2 linked regions of the Actinomadura rubteroloni genome follow. The protein of the gene in region 1 interacts with the protein of each later gene in a pairwise test. Links are inferred from orthologs where the notes say so. Each region holds a gene or a part of one and is shown on either strand. Other genes may lie near its edges.

Region 1 (7,009 bases):
CGCTGCATACCCCGGCCGACGCGGCTCGCCGGCGCGGCGACAATCGGCGCGACCTGGACGAACTGGAAGCCGAACTGATCGCCGCGACCCGCTCGGTGGCGCACCTCACGACGTGCCCGGTGTGCCTCAGCGAAGCGACCGATCCCGTCCGCGCGTTCGTCGCCCGGGCGGACGGGACGTTCCGCTGCTCATGCCAGTGCAAAACGGTCTGGGAGACGCGACGCTGCACCGCCTGCTCGCAGCCGTACCCCGTCCTGACGGTCCCGAGCCTGGCCGACCAGGCGGGCGGTGACGGCGACCGTCTCGACGTGGTGTTCGCCCAGGATCTGCTCGCGCCGCCGTGCTGGCAACGGCCGTCCGTCTATATCTGCCCGAACTGCGACCAATGCCCGGAAGCGCGCTCCGAACGCATGCGCCAAGCCTGCATCCGCTGCGCGCCCCACGAACGTCGATGACCGATCGCGCCCCTGCTGCCGCGTTCGAGCATCTCTTCGCATTTCCGAGCACCGACAGTCGGACTTTGCCACCTCAAGCCGCCTGACGGCCGGTCGTCAGGCGGGAAGGAAGATCAGCCGGTCGTCGGCATGCCCGCAGCGGTCTCGGGGACCTCGGCGGTCACGCTCAACGCCCTGTTGACTCTCTTCGGGTTCCCGAGCGAGGGCAAGAACGTCAAAGCCAAGGGAACGATCACGAGCTCCGCGTCCCGGCAACCGATCGAACTCGTCATCCACCAGGCCAACCCGCCCGGCCGCACGGTGATCGCCTAGGCAAAGCGTGCCGGCGGACGGGGCGACGGGGGCAGCCCGACAGTCAGATTCGGCTCGTGCGGGTCCTACGCTGGTGGGCATGGTGGCTAAGGGCAGCTCGGCGGCGCGGGCGAAGCGGTTCGCGGACGAGACACGGGTGGGTCTGGTGCGGCGGGCGCGGAAGATGGACCGGATCCTCCAGGAGACGTACCCGGACGCGCACTGCGAGCTGGATTTCCGCAACCCTTTCGAGCTGCTGGTCGCGACGGTCCTGTCCGCGCAGACGACGGACGTGCGCGTCAACCTGACGACGCCGGATCTGTTCGCCAAGTACCCGACGCCCGAGGACATGGCGGCGGCGAACCCGGAGGAAATGGAAGAAATCCTCCGGCCCACCGGCTTCTACCGCGCCAAGACCAAGTCCGTTCTGGGCCTGTCGTCGGCGCTGGTGGAGCGTTTCAAAGGCGAGGTCCCCAAGAAGCTGGACGACCTCGTCACCCTCCCCGGCGTCGGCCGCAAAACCGCCAACGTCGTCCTCGGCAACGCGTTCGGCGTGCCGGGGCTGACGGTGGACACGCACTTCGGACGGCTCGTCCGTCGGTTCGGCTGGACGGACGAGGAGGAGCCCGAGAAGGTCGAGTCGGCCATCGCCGAGCTGTTCCCCCGCCGCGACTGGACGATGCTGTCGCACCGGCTGATCTGGCATGGGCGGCGGATCTGCCACGCGCGGCGTCCGGCCTGCGGGGCGTGTCCGCTCGCCGACCTGTGCCCGTCCTATGGCACCGGCCCGGTCGACCACGACACGGCGGCCAAGCTCGTCAAGACGGGCCCGCCCCCGAAGACCACCTGACGGCGCTGCCGTCGCTCACTTCACACTCCGAAGTGAGTGTCATGTCGGTGGAGACCAGATCGTCGAGCGTCTCACGGCGGATGATGAGGCGCGGTGCCAGGTCACGGGCCACGGCAACGACGGCGGGTCTCGGAACGAGGTTGTAGTTGCTCGCCATAGAGCGGTTGTAGGCGCCAGTGGCCGCGACGGCGACAAGGTCTCCAGCCTGGACATCGCCGGGGAGCATGAGGTCGCGTATGAGAATGTCACCCGCTTCGCAGTGCTTTCCCACTAGGCGGCACATGATGTCCGGAGCGTTCGTCGGGCGCGAGACGAGCGCGCTGGTGCACGTCGCGCCGTAGAGAGCGGGCCGCATGTTGTCGCTCATGCCGCCGTCCACGCTCACGTAGGTGCGTGTGAAAGAACCACCCGCATCGCGGACGGTCACCGGCTTGACCGTACCGACCTCGTAAAGGGTCAGGGTGCTCGGCCCGATGAGCGCCCTTCCCGGCTCGACGGCCAGGCGCGGCATGGGGATGTTCTCGCGGTTCGCCGCAGAGGTCACCGCCGCGACGAGCTCTCCGGCGAGCTTGGAAACCGGCAGCGGGTTTTCGTCGGCCGTATAGGCGATTCCCGCTCCACCGCCCAGATTCAGTTCGCCCAGTGCGATCCCGTGCGCTCTCTGCACGTCGCCGAGGAAGTTCACGGCGCGATCTGCGGACAGCATGAAGCCTTCCGCGCCGAAGATCTGCGAACCGATGTGAGTATGGACGCCGACCAGGTGGAGATCGGGACGATGAAGAATCTCTTCGACGGCTCGGCCTGCGCTGCCGTCAGCGACCGAAAATCCGAACTTCTGATCCTCGTGTGCAGTGGCGATCGCATCGTGTGTGCGTGCGCGGACGCCCAACGTCAGCCGGATCATGATTTTGGGGCGCACGCCGATCTCCGCGGCGATCCCTGCGACACGTTCGATTTCCTCGAATGAGTCGACGATGATCTTACCGACCCCGGAGTTGAGGGCGGTGCGCAGTTCTCCAACCGACTTATTGTTGCCGTGGAAGGTCATCCGGTCCGCCGGAAAACCCGAACGCAGGGCGACCGCCAGCTCGCCTCCGGTACAGACGTCGAGACCGAGGCCCTCCGCGTTGATCCACTGTGCCACGGCGCCGCACAGGAACGCCTTGCCCGCGTAGTAGATGTCGCATGAGTCGGTGACGGATGCGAACGCGCTTTCCCATTCGCCGCAGCGTTCGATCAGATCGTCGTGGTCGAGGACGAACAGCGGTGTGCCGAACTCGGCGGCGAGAGTGCGCAGGTCATGTCCGGCGACGCTCATCGCCCCGTCGCCAGTGCAGCCGGTGCCGCGCGGCCAGATTCCGGCATCGAACGTGTTGCCGAAGTGCGAACGACGGCCGAGAGTAGTCATGGTGTCCGAGATTCCTGTTTCAAAGAGTTTCCTGATGACTGAGGATTACATTGGCCAGGCTGGCCGCAGTGCCATGCTTTTCATATCCTCCTTCGAGTACATAGAGAGTGGGAACGCCCTCGCGGCCGATCAGCTCACCAATCCGGGCGTAGTCGACCGACCGCAACGTGAGCTGTCCGAGCGGATCGGCCGCACAGGTGTCGAGTCCGATCGAGATCACGAGGAATCGCGGGCGATGCCTGCGCGTGAACACCACCGCGTTCTCAAGCGCATTAAGCCACACCTGGTTGGCGGCCTGGGCTGGAATGGTGATGTTGCGGTTGGCACCGAATCCCTGCCCTTCGCCGCGCTCGCTGGGGTAACCCGAGTAATACGGGAAAGTCGTTGCCGGATCGGCGTGCACGGATACATAGGCGACGTCGTTCCGGTGGTAGAAGATGTCCTGTGTGCCGTTGCCGTGGTGGTAGTCGATATCGATGATCGCGACCTGGCCGTGATCGCACAGCAACTCCGCGGCGAGTGCGGCATTGTTGAGGTAGCAGTAGCCGCCATAGAAGTCGCGGCCCGCATGATGCCCCGGGGGGCGGCAGAGCGCAAAGGCGAACGGTTCGCCCGCCAAAAGCAGGTGTGCGCCGCTGACGGCGGTGGCCGCCGATTCCAGCACGGCCTCCCACGTGGTCGAGGTGATCGGGGTCGCGAGATCGGTTGCGAACGAGCCGATGAGCCCGTCGACGTGAGACGGCCGGCCAGTGGCACGGGGTTGCCGCCACACGTACGGTGTCGCCTCGCCCGTTCGGCCGCTCGCCTGCCAGAGGGTCGACGCTTTCGCGAGAAAGCTCACCATTTCTGAACTATGCACTCGTTCGATCAAGGCCTTAGGTGACTTTTCGGGCGGCCGAATCGGACCCAGGCTCAGCTCCCTGATGCGGTCGACCACCGCTTCTGCCCGTCCGGGCTTCTCCAGGTGGGCGACCCGCTCTCCGTCCAGCACCTCCCACGAGGGATCGTGCAAGCGGTGCGCCATCGAATAGATAGTGATCATCAGCCTTCACCTCTATGCTGAAACTTGCTCCGCTACGGCGAGAGTTTCACGCACGCAGTCGGGGTGCGAGAGGTTGCCCGGTGCCCCGCGCCCTGGCCAACATGAAAATCCGGGAATGGAGAACCGATGGCCGGGTTCGGGACAGAGCTGCGTCGCCGACGCCAGGCACTCGGGATGTCCCTCGTCGAGTTGGCGCAACTCGTCCATTACGACAAGGGTTATCTCAGCAAGATCGAAAACGGCGTCAAGCCGCCGAACATCAAGATCGCACGGGCCTGTGACGCGGCTCTCGACGCCGACGGCGCCCTCGTAGAGTGCGTAGCCGGTTCGCGCAGGGCCGATGAGCCCTGTCGGCACCCTCTGGCGGGGGCGGTCGAGACATGGAGTCTGCAGCGGCAGCCGGGGCGTTCCCTCCTCAGCGCGAGCATCCGCGATGAGCGTTCGGACGATGTCCCAGCGCTGGTCATGGACCTGCGCGTGCAGGCGATGGCGACCAATACCGAACTTGCGCCGTACCGTGCGCTTCTCGCCCTCTACCGCCAGATGGGCCAGACGCACAGTGCTTCGGAACTCATCCCCGTGCTGTGGGCGCAGACGCAGATGCTGCTCGATCGGGCCAGACGGGCATCCGACGCTCAGCGTCTCGCTTCGTACGATCTCGCCACGCACTTCTGTCACTACATCAGTTGGCTGGCACACGAGACGGGCGACATGCGCTCCGCCTCGTGGTGGATCGGGCAGGCCGAAGAGCTCGCGCTTCGCGCCGACAATGCCGATATGAGGGCATACTCCCTTGTCCGGCGCGCGCTCGTCACGCTTTACCAGGATGATGGCCGTGCCACGGTCGATCTCGCTCGTTCGGCGCAGACCGACACCGTCGTCAGCCCGCGAGTTCGCGGTCTTGCGGCGCAGCGCGAGGCGCAGGGCCACGCGCTGAACGGTGAGTACGACGCGTGCCACCGCGCGCTCGATTGTGCGGCGGACCATTTCGCCTCCGCCGGAGCCGCCGTCGGGGACGAACCGGTGATCGGATCGAGCACGGTCCAGGACCTCGCCACCGCAACGACCGGCTGGTGCTTGTTCGACCTTGGCCGTCCGTTGGAGGCCGCCGAGGTCCTGGGCCGTGCCCTCGACCAGATCGACCCGGGCGCCGTGCGCAGTCGCGCGAGGTACGCGGCCAGGCGTGCCCTGGCGTACGCCATGGCCAAAGAACTCGATCAGGCCTGCGAGTCCGCCGGAGAGCTTCTCGGCTCGGCGCAGGGACTCGAGTCGGCAACGGTCCGCGCCGACCTTCGTGACCTGCGCCGATCTCTCAACCGGTGGCCGGACCACCCGCCGGTCCGTGATCTCCTCCCGCGGATCGCCGCGGCGCTCCATGTGAAGGACATCGTCTGATCGAGCGGGCTTGCCCGTTGTGTGCTCTGAGGGCAACGGGCAAGCCCGCTGAGTCGGCCGGACGCTTGCGGACACTGGTGCACAGTCGTCCATGGCAATCGTCCAGAAGCGGAACGGCCGCGGCGAGGACGAGGCGCTCAGCTGGAGTCGATCATGCCCTCACCATTGCACGAAGCCGGCCGGCCCGGAGCGTCCGACCGCACAACCCCGGGCAGCCCCTTTCCTCGTGGATATCAACCGCCCTCCCATCTGCGGCCGGTCGTCAAGGCGGCACATCGCACGCTCCTGGTCCGCCCGATCGCCGACGCGCTGCTCGACCATGTCTTCGCCGTGGCACTCGCTCTGGGCGGCGCACTGGCCCTCCTCCATCTCCCATTGACGATCGGCGTGCCATCGGCACTGGTCGCCCTGGTGGCGATCGGAAGGCAACTGCGCGCTCTCGAATGCCTGACGCACGAGGCATCCCATTACAGTTTCAGCCGCAGGCAACGGCTGAACGACCTTCTCGGCCAGGTCCTCGCCGGTCTGCCGACGGGGGCATCCCTAGGTGATTATCGCCGTAGCCACCGGATCCATCACACGGCGTTCGGTACCGAAGCGGACCCCGACCTGGCGCGGTACCGCGAACTCGGAATCGAGCGGCTGCGCCGGCATTCTCGGGTCCTTTTCGCGCTGGACGTACTGCGCAGGTTGCCGCGGTACCAGCGGGGGTGGCTCGCCACCGTGCGGTCGCAGCCCATGGTCTTCGCCGCGCCCTTCGGCTGGGCGGGGCTCGCGGTGGCTCTTCCCGTGGCGGCGTTCGACGGATTCCGGGCCGGGCTGCTGACCGCGTGCCTCTGGCTTTTGGCTCAGTTCACGTCGCTTCCCGTGATCCGTTTTCTCGGCGAATCCGAAGAACACATCTATGCCGGACGGTATACGGTGTTCGACACCACAATCTCCAACATCGGTCTTCGGAACCTTCTGTTGAAGCATCCTCACAACGACGGCTATCACACAGTGCATCACATGTGGCCCGCGATCCCCTACTACCGCACGCGTCGCCTTCACGAACTCCTCATGAAGCAAGATCCCGAATACGCGGGCCGAGTCGTGCTCGGTCCGCCGAAGACATCCAGCCCCGACCTCCCTGAAAGTGAATGAAAGAGCATGGCTGTTGAATTCCGCGTGTCCGATCACGTGCAGCGCGATTTCCCCGAATTCTCGATCAGGCTCGTCCAAGCGTCGGGCTTGCGCAACCGGGAGGCTTGGCACGAGGTGGAACGGGAGCGAAAGACGCTCATGGACCGTCTCGTTGAAGGAGACTTCGTTCCCTTCGACGAAGGCAATCCCGAGGTAGCGTCCTGGCACGAGGCGTTCCGTCGCTTCGGCACGAATCCGCGGCGGGCACGGCCCAGCCTGGACGCTCTCGGCCGACGTCTCGCCAAGAATGGGGTGCTGCCGGCCATCAACCCGGCCGTCGACGCATACAATATCGTCTCACTGGTATATGGCGTACCAGCAGGCGCCTTCGACCTGCACACCCTGGTGGGATCTGTCGATCTGCGCCCGGCCCGGGAAGGAGATGT
Region 2 (7,603 bases), on another replicon or contig:
CCTGCGTGGCGTCGTCCAGCTCGTACTTCACTACCTCGCCCATGCCCCACCGACGCGCGACGCGCCCCGGCGGTTCCCGCTCACAGGGCGGCGAGCGCCGAGCGGTAGTCGGACAGGCGGCGCGCATCGGGCAGGACGTTCTCGACCTTCCACCGCACAACGCCGGAAGAGTCGAGGACGAACGTCGCCCGCGTGGCCACCCCCCGGTCGGCGTCGAACACGCCGTAGCGGCGCGCGACGTCCCCGTGCGGCCAGAAGTCCGACAGCAGCGGGAACGGGAAGCGCTCCTGGTCCGACCAGGCGCGCAACGCGAACATCGAGTCCACCGAGACGGCCAGAATCCGGGCCTCCAGCGACGGCGACGCGTCCCGCAGGGTACGCAGTTCCCCGGTGCACACCCCGCTGAACGCCAGCGGATAGAACACCAGGAGCACGGGCGCGCGGACGTCGGACAGCCGGACCGGCGCGCCGTGCTGGTCGTCCAGCGTGAAGTCCGGCGCGACGGCGCCGATCTCGACGGCCACGGATCCTCCAGGTCAGGTCCCGGCCAGTCTGCCACCCGTTCCGGGCGTGACGGCCGCCGGGACCCGCCCGCGTCCTACTTGCGCACCTTCGGGGCGACGAGCCGGGTGCCCGACCACTCCCCCGCCGCGCTGATGCTGCTGGTCTGCGAGAGACCGGCGGTCTGGGCGGCCTCGCCGATGTCGCTCGGCTCGACGTGCCCGTCCCGGCCCGCCTTGGGGGTCAGCAGCCAGATCTGGCCGCCGCCGTCCAGCGCCACCATCGCGTCGGTGAGGGCCTCGAAGAGGTCGCCGTCCTCGTCCCGCCACCAGAGCAGGACGATGTCCACGACGTCGTCGTAGTCCTCGTCGACCAGGTCGCCGCCGGTGACGGCCTCGACGGAGCTGCGCAGCTCCTCGGCCACGTCGTCGTCGAAGCCGATCTCCTGCACCACCTGGCCGGCCTTGAGGCCGAGCCGTTCGGCCAGGCTGCGCTCAGACTGCGCCTGGCCCGCGGTCGCGCTCACGAAAGTCCTCCCCTTGTCGTCAGCCCGCGCCGTTCCGGCGGTTCTCGACCACCGGCCGCCGACGCGGCGTTTGCGGGACAGTCCACACAAGGTGGAGCCGTCGCGCAAGTGTCTTCCCGGCTTTTGGCGCCCTCATTGGCCGATCACCGGAATCGCGGTGACCGGGTACCCACGGAGCGTAACAACCCGTGCTCATCCCGCGAGGAACGACAACCGGACGCTCCGGTCGCGATTGTCGACGTTCAGGTCGACCAGCGCGACGGACTGCCATGTCCCGAGGGCCGGACGGCCCCCCAGGACGGGAATCGTCGCATAGGGCGCGACGAACGCCGGCATCACGTGCGAGCGGCCGTGTCCGCGCGAGCCGTGGGCGTGCCGCCACCGGTCGTCGGCGGGCAGCAGGTCCCCGAGGGCGGCCAGCAGGTCGTCGTCGCTGCCCGCGCCCAGCTCGATGAGCGCGATCCCCGCCGTCGCGTGCGGGACGAAGACGTGCAGCAGCCCGTCCCCGCCGCCGGACGCGTCCGCCGCGAAGCGCGCGCACGCGGAGGTGATGTCGTGGACGGTCTCCGTGCCGCCCGTGGTCACCTCGATGACAGTGCTCTCCACAGTGCCCCTCCATCATGTCCGGTCTACCCGTTCCGTCCCGTGCGACGCGTCCACCTCGCAAGTCGGGACGAATCGGGACCCCGGCGGTGCTCCCACCCCTGCTGACCGGGGAGAATGGTTACCGGTTGGTAGAGATGCGTTAGCCGCCACGAACGGCGACGATGGATCACGAACCACTGCGACCAACAGTCGTTCCGGGCTTCACTCCCCCGCTCCGGGGGCAGGGGGCCCACCAGCAGAAACGGTAAGCACAGAGGGGATCCCGTGGCTTCCGGACGTCAACGCTTTTCGATCATCAGCGACGGCCTGCCCACCCAGTTGCCCGACATCAACCCGGACGAGACCCGGGAGTGGTTGGAGTCACTGGACACGGTCATCAAGACCGAGGGGCGCAGCAGGGCGCGCTACGTCATGCTCCGCCTCTTGGAGCGCGCGCGGGAGCAGCAGGTCGGCGTGCCCGGCCTGCGCAGCACCGACTTCATCAACACCATCCCGCCGGAGGAGGAACCCTGGTTCCCCGGCGACGAGCACATCGAGCGGCGGGTCCGCGCCTACATCCGGTGGAACGCCGCGATCATGGTGTCCCGGGCCAACCGCCCGAACCTCGGCGTCGGCGGGCACATCGCGACCTACGCCTCGGCCGCGTCGCTGTACGAGGTGGGCTTCAACCACTTCTTCCGCGGCAAGGACCACGGCGAGTCCGGCGACCAGGTGTTCATCCAGGGCCACGCCGCGCCGGGCATCTACGCCCGCGCGTTCCTGGAGGGACGGCTCCCGGAGGAGCGGCTGGACGGCTTCCGCCAGGAGATGTCGCACCCGGGCGGCGGGCTCTCGTCCTACCCGCACCCCCGGCTCATGCCGGACTTCTGGGAGTTCCCGACCGTCTCGATGGGGCTCACCGCGATCGACTCGGTGTACCAGGCGCGGTTCAACCGCTACCTGTACAACCGGAAGATCAAGGACACGTCCCGCTCGCACGTCTGGGCGTTCCTCGGCGACGGCGAGATGGGCGAGCCCGAGTCGCTCGGCGCGATCGGCCTGGCCGCGCGCGAGGAGCTGGACAACCTGACCTTCGTGGTCAACTGCAACCTCCAGCAGCTCGACGGCCCGGTGCGCGGCAACGGAAAGATCATCCAGGAGCTGGAGTCGTTCTTCCGGGGCGCGGGCTGGAACGTCATCAAGGTGGTGTGGGGCCGCGACTGGGACCCGCTGCTCGCCCAGGACGCCGACGGCGTGCTCGTCAACAAGATGAACACCACGCCCGACGGCCAGTTCCAGACGTTCACCGTCGAGTCCGGCGCGTACATCCGGGACAAGTTCTTCGGGGACGACCCGCGCCTGCGCAGGATCGTCCAGGACCTGTCCGACGACGAGCTGCGCAAGCTGTCGCGCGGCGGCCACGACTACCGCAAGGTCTACGCGGCGTTCAAGTCGGCCCGTGAGCACGTGGGCCAGCCGACGGTGATCCTCGCCCACACGATCAAGGGCTGGACGCTCGGCACCGACTTCGAGGCCCGCAACGCCACGCACCAGATGAAGAAGCTCACCAAGGCCGAGCTGAAGGAGTTCCGGGACCGGCTTTACCTGGACATCCCGGACTCGGCGCTGGAGGGCGACCTGCCGCCGTACTTCCACCCGGGCGAGGACTCCGACGAGATCCAGTACATGCGGGAGCGGCGCGCGGCGCTCGGCGGGTTCCTGCCGCGCCGCGTCGTGCGGGCCAAGCCGCTGAAGCTGCCCGGCGACCCGGTGTACGCGGAACTGCGCAAGGGGTCGGGCAAGCAGAACGTGGCGACGACGATGGCGTTCGTCCGGCTGCTGAAGGACCTGATCAAGGACAAGGAGATCGGCGCGCACTTCGTCCCGATCGCTCCGGACGAGTACCGGACGTTCGGCATGGACTCGCTGTTCCCCACGTCCAAGATCTACTCACCGCACGGCCAGACCTACGAGGCCGTGGACCGCAAGCTGCTGCTCTCCTACAAGGAGTCCGAGCAGGGGCAGATGCTGCACGAGGGCATCAGCGAGGCCGGTTCGATGGCGTCGACGATCGCGGCGGGCACGGCCTACGCGACGCACGGCGTCCACATGATCCCGGTCTACATCTTCTACTCGATGTTCGGGTTCCAGCGGACCGGCGACCAGATGTGGGCGCTCGGCGACCAGATGGGCCGCGGGTTCCTGCTCGGCGCGACGGCGGGCCGCACCACGCTGACCGGCGAGGGCCTCCAGCACGCCGACGGGCACTCGCCGCTGCTGGCCGCGACGAACCCGGCGTGCGTCCACTACGACCCGATGTGGGCGTACGAGCTGTCCTACATCACGCAGGACGCCCTGCGCCGCATGTACGGCACGTCGGACGAGCACCCCGACGGCGAGAACGTCTTCTACTACCTGACCGTCTACAACGAGCCGTACCAGCAGCCCGTCGCGCCCGAAGACCTGGACGTGGACGGCCTGCTCAGGGGCCTCTACCTGTTCGGGCGCGGCCCGGCGGTGGAGGGCAACGGGACGGCCCCGAAGGCGCAGATCCTGGCGTCCGGCGTGGCCGGGCGGTGGGCGGTCGAGGCGCAGCGGATGCTCGCCGCGGACTGGGGCGTCAGCGCGGACGTGTGGTCGGCGACGTCGTGGAACGAGCTGGCCCGGGAGGCGCGGGCGTGCGAGGAGTGGAACCTCCTGCACCCCGACGAGGAGCAGCGCGTCCCGTACCTGACGAGCGCGCTCGGCGACGTCGCCGGGCCGATCGTGGCGGTGTCGGACTTCATGCGGGCCGTGCCGGACCAGATCGCGCCGTGGGTCCCCGGGGACTACACCTCGCTCGGCACCGACGGGTTCGGGATCTCCGACACCCGCGCCGCCGCGCGCCGGTACTTCCACGTGGACGCGGCGTCGATCGTGCTGGCGGTCCTGAGCCGGCTGGCGGGCCAGGGCGAGGTCAAGCACGAGGTGCTCCAGGCGGCCATCGCCAAGTACAAGCTGGACGCGCCGGTCAGCGCGGTGTTCGCGGGCGGCGTCGGCAGCCCGGAGAGCAACACCGGCGGCGAGGCGTGATCCGGCGGGCGGTCGCGGCGGTGTAGGCCGCGACCTCGCGCGGAAGGGCCGGTGTCCGAGGGGGACACCGGCCCTTCTCGTGCGCAGGGGCGCGCAGCCGGCGTCGGTGCGCCGGGTGCGGACCCGTGCGGGCTCAGACGGCGGGCGGCGTGAACACCCCGAAGTGGTGGCCCGCGCTGTCGGCGAGGTGGGCGAACACCAGGCCGTTGCCGGCCTCGGTGCGCGGGACGATCACCTTGCCGCCGAGTTCCTGGGCGCGCGCCACGGTGGCGGCGACGTCCTGGACGACCACGTAGAAGACCGCGTAGTCGGGGCTCGCGCCGCCGTTCGGGAAGATGCCGCCGCTCGGGGCGTCCGCGCCGGGCGCGGTGATCTCCTGGTAGGACATCTCGCCCTCGGGGCCGATCGCGAACGTCCAGTCGAACAGCTCGCCGAAGAACTTCCGGACTTCGGCGGGACGGTCGGTGCCGATCTCGAACCACGCCACCGAGTTGTAGGCCGTCGCGCTCATGGTCTCGCTCCTCTCGCAGGACCGGCCGGTCGCCGGTGTGAACGATCCTGCGCCTACCCCGCGACAACCCCCTGTCGGTGTTTCCGGAGGAATTTTCAGGCCAGTTCGAGGGACCGGGCGACCATGTTGGGCGGCCCGACGTCCAGGTCGCCGAGGCTGCGCTCGGGCGCGACCTCTTCGAGCAGGACGGCCCGGCGGACGCGGTCGATGCGGAACACGCGGGCCGCGCCGCGCAGCCGGCACCAGCCGATGAGGTACCAGACGCGGGCTCCGGCGGTGAACGCGACGGGTTCGACGTCGCGGTCGGTGACCGTCCCGCCCGCGTCGGCGTAGGCCAGCCGGACGACGCGGCGGGCCGTCATCGCCTCCTCCAGCACGGCCGGGACGGACGCGGGGACGTCGGCGTCCGGCCGGGCGAAGAAGTGGATGCGGGCCGCGAGGTCGCGGGCGGCGGCGCCGTCGCCCGCCGACATGGCCGTGACGATCTTGTTGAGCGCGGTGCGGGCCGCCCGGGAGTAGGGCGACCCGTCCGCGCGGGCGAGCGTGATCGCGACCGCCACGGCCTCGGCGGGCGTGAAGTTCAGCGGCGGCAGCGTGCGGCTCGGATCGACGGTGTAGCCGCCGGTGCGGCCGACGTCGGCGTAGATCGGGACGCCCGCCTGCTGGAGCGCGCCGATGTCGCGCTCGATGGTGCGGGCGCTGACCTCGTACAGGTCGGCCAGCTCGCGGGCGGTGACGCGGCGCGGCGCGCGGGCCCGCAGCTCCTCCACGAGGGCGTACAGCCGGTCGGTGCGGTTCACCCCGCCGACCGTACGCCGGGGCGGTGACATTTCCCGCGTCAGAGCGACCCGAGGAAGTCGATCATGGCGGCGGAGACCTCGGCGGGGCGTTCCTGCTGCGTCCAGTGGCCGCAGCCGGGGAGCAGGATCGGGTCGCGCAGGGCGGGGACGTCGCGGCGCATCCGCTCGATCGCCTGGAGCGCGCCGGGCGCGGTGACGACCATGTCGCGGTCCCCGGCGACGTACACGGCGGGCGGGGTGATCGGGGCGCGCTGCCAGGCGGCGGTCAGCTCCCAGTTCCGGTCCAGGTTGCGGTACCAGTTGAGGGGGCCGGTGAAGCCCGTCTCGGCGTACTCGTCGGCGAAGACGCGCACGTCGTCGGCGGTGAACCAGGACGGCTGCGTCTCCGGCTCCGGGCAGACGTCGAGGAAACTTTTACCTTCGGGGATGATCGGGACGAACGGCTCCGCGTCCCCCGACAGCGCCCACAGCACGCGCCGGAACGTCGATTCGCGGTCTTCGGCGAACGCGGCGTCGGGCACGCCGGGCTCCTGGAAGCGGAGCATGTAGAAGCCGTCCCCGGCGAGCGCGCGCAGCGACTCCAGCGGCGGCCGGGACGGACGCGGGTAGTGCGGCACCGACAGCCCGACGACGCCCCGGACGAGGTCGGGCCGGAACTGCGCGGCGGCCCACGCGACCGGCGCGCCCCAGTCGTGCCCGGCGACGACGGCGGTGTCGGCGCCGAGCGCGCCGATCAGCCCGAGGGCGTCCCCGGCGAGGTGGAGCAAAGAGTAGGCGGCGACGTCGGCCGGGCCGCCGGTGCGGGCGTAGCCGCGCTGGTCGGGGGCGACGGCGTGGTACCCGGCCTCGGCCAGGGCGGTGAGCTGGTGCCGCCAGGAGTACCAGCACTCGGGGAAGCCGTGCAGGAGCAGGACGAGCGGCCCGTCGCCCGCCTCGGCGACGTGCATGTCCAGGCCGCTCGCCGAACGGACGACGCGATGCGTGATCTCGGTCATCGGCCCACGCTAACCGAGGGACGCTACGCGGGCATGACGCGCGTAAACGGCTTCAGCGGCGTCCGGACGACCCCGCGGTGGCGCGTCCCGACGGCGCCCGGCGGGTGAAGAGGCTGAGGCTGACCCCGCCGAACTTCCACGGCCCGGCGCGGACGAAGCGGCGGTCGGCGCGCAGGGCCGCCAGGTTGCGGACGGCCGTGGGCGTCCGGTAGCGGTGGCCCGGCGGGGGCGCCTCGACGACCCAGACGCGCGACCGGGAGCCGAGCGCGGCCCGGAACCGGGCGGGCGGCCGGTCGTTCCCGTGGTCGAGGAACGGGGCCGCGTCGAGCCGGGCGAAGGCGTCGGCGTAGACGGTCACGAACGCTTTCCGCTCGGCGGGGACGTAGAGCACGGCGTCCCCGGGCCGGGACCGGCCGCGCAGGACGGCGGCGAGCGCGCGGAGGTCGTCCGGGCGGCTGCCGGGCTCGCGCTGGGCGAGTTGGGCGGGGAGAACGGCCACTGCGAGGCCCGCGATGACGACGGCCGCCGCGATCATGGCCCGTCCGGCGAGGAGCCGTTCGGTCAGCGCCGCCAGCCCCGCACCGGCCAGCAGGGCGAACGCGCACACGCAGTA

Evidence for each region. Proteins that work in one complex are often made in the same cells at the same time.
Region 2: the proteins of nth (region 1) and aceE interact in binary tests that used the Escherichia coli proteins (3 or more experiments, as listed by UniProt). The link is inferred for Actinomadura rubteroloni from one-to-one orthologs.

The regions. Positions count from the first base shown.
Region 1 is NZ_MTBP01000001.1:977,656-984,664, forward strand. Bases 1-2,721 are described here. They hold nth (endonuclease III), read left to right. Parts: upstream 1-846; coding sequence 847-1,596; downstream 1,597-2,721. Other genes in these bases: BTM25_RS04280 (hypothetical protein), read left to right, coding at 1-455; BTM25_RS04285 (hypothetical protein), read left to right, coding at 585-767; lysA (diaminopimelate decarboxylase), read right to left, coding at 1,565-2,721. Also shown: more of lysA, read right to left, coding at 2,722-3,004; BTM25_RS04300 (histone deacetylase family protein), read right to left, coding at 3,024-4,046; BTM25_RS04305 (helix-turn-helix domain-containing protein), read left to right, coding at 4,173-5,441; BTM25_RS04310 (fatty acid desaturase family protein), read left to right, coding at 5,595-6,584; BTM25_RS04315 (B3/B4 domain-containing protein), read left to right, coding at 6,591-7,009. UniProt on the Escherichia coli protein: DNA repair enzyme that has both DNA N-glycosylase activity and AP-lyase activity. The DNA N-glycosylase activity releases various damaged pyrimidines from DNA by cleaving the N-glycosidic bond, leaving an AP (apurinic/apyrimidinic) site.
Region 2 is NZ_MTBP01000004.1:123,917-131,519, reverse strand. What follows is about bases 1,570-4,884. They hold aceE (pyruvate dehydrogenase (acetyl-transferring), homodimeric type), read left to right. Parts: upstream 1,570-1,897; coding sequence 1,898-4,684; downstream 4,685-4,884. Other genes in these bases: BTM25_RS24845 (VOC family protein), read right to left, coding at 4,818-4,884; BTM25_RS24855 (YjbQ family protein), read right to left, coding at 1,570-1,633. Also shown: BTM25_RS24870 (CU044_2847 family protein), read right to left, coding at 1-43; BTM25_RS24865 (peroxiredoxin), read right to left, coding at 81-524; BTM25_RS24860 (DUF3052 domain-containing protein), read right to left, coding at 599-1,027; more of BTM25_RS24855, read right to left, coding at 1,220-1,569; more of BTM25_RS24845, read right to left, coding at 4,885-5,195; BTM25_RS24840 (helix-turn-helix transcriptional regulator), read right to left, coding at 5,291-5,995; BTM25_RS24835 (alpha/beta fold hydrolase), read right to left, coding at 6,034-6,990; BTM25_RS24830 (glycosyltransferase family 39 protein), read right to left, coding at 7,043-7,603. UniProt on the Escherichia coli protein: Component of the pyruvate dehydrogenase (PDH) complex, that catalyzes the overall conversion of pyruvate to acetyl-CoA and CO(2).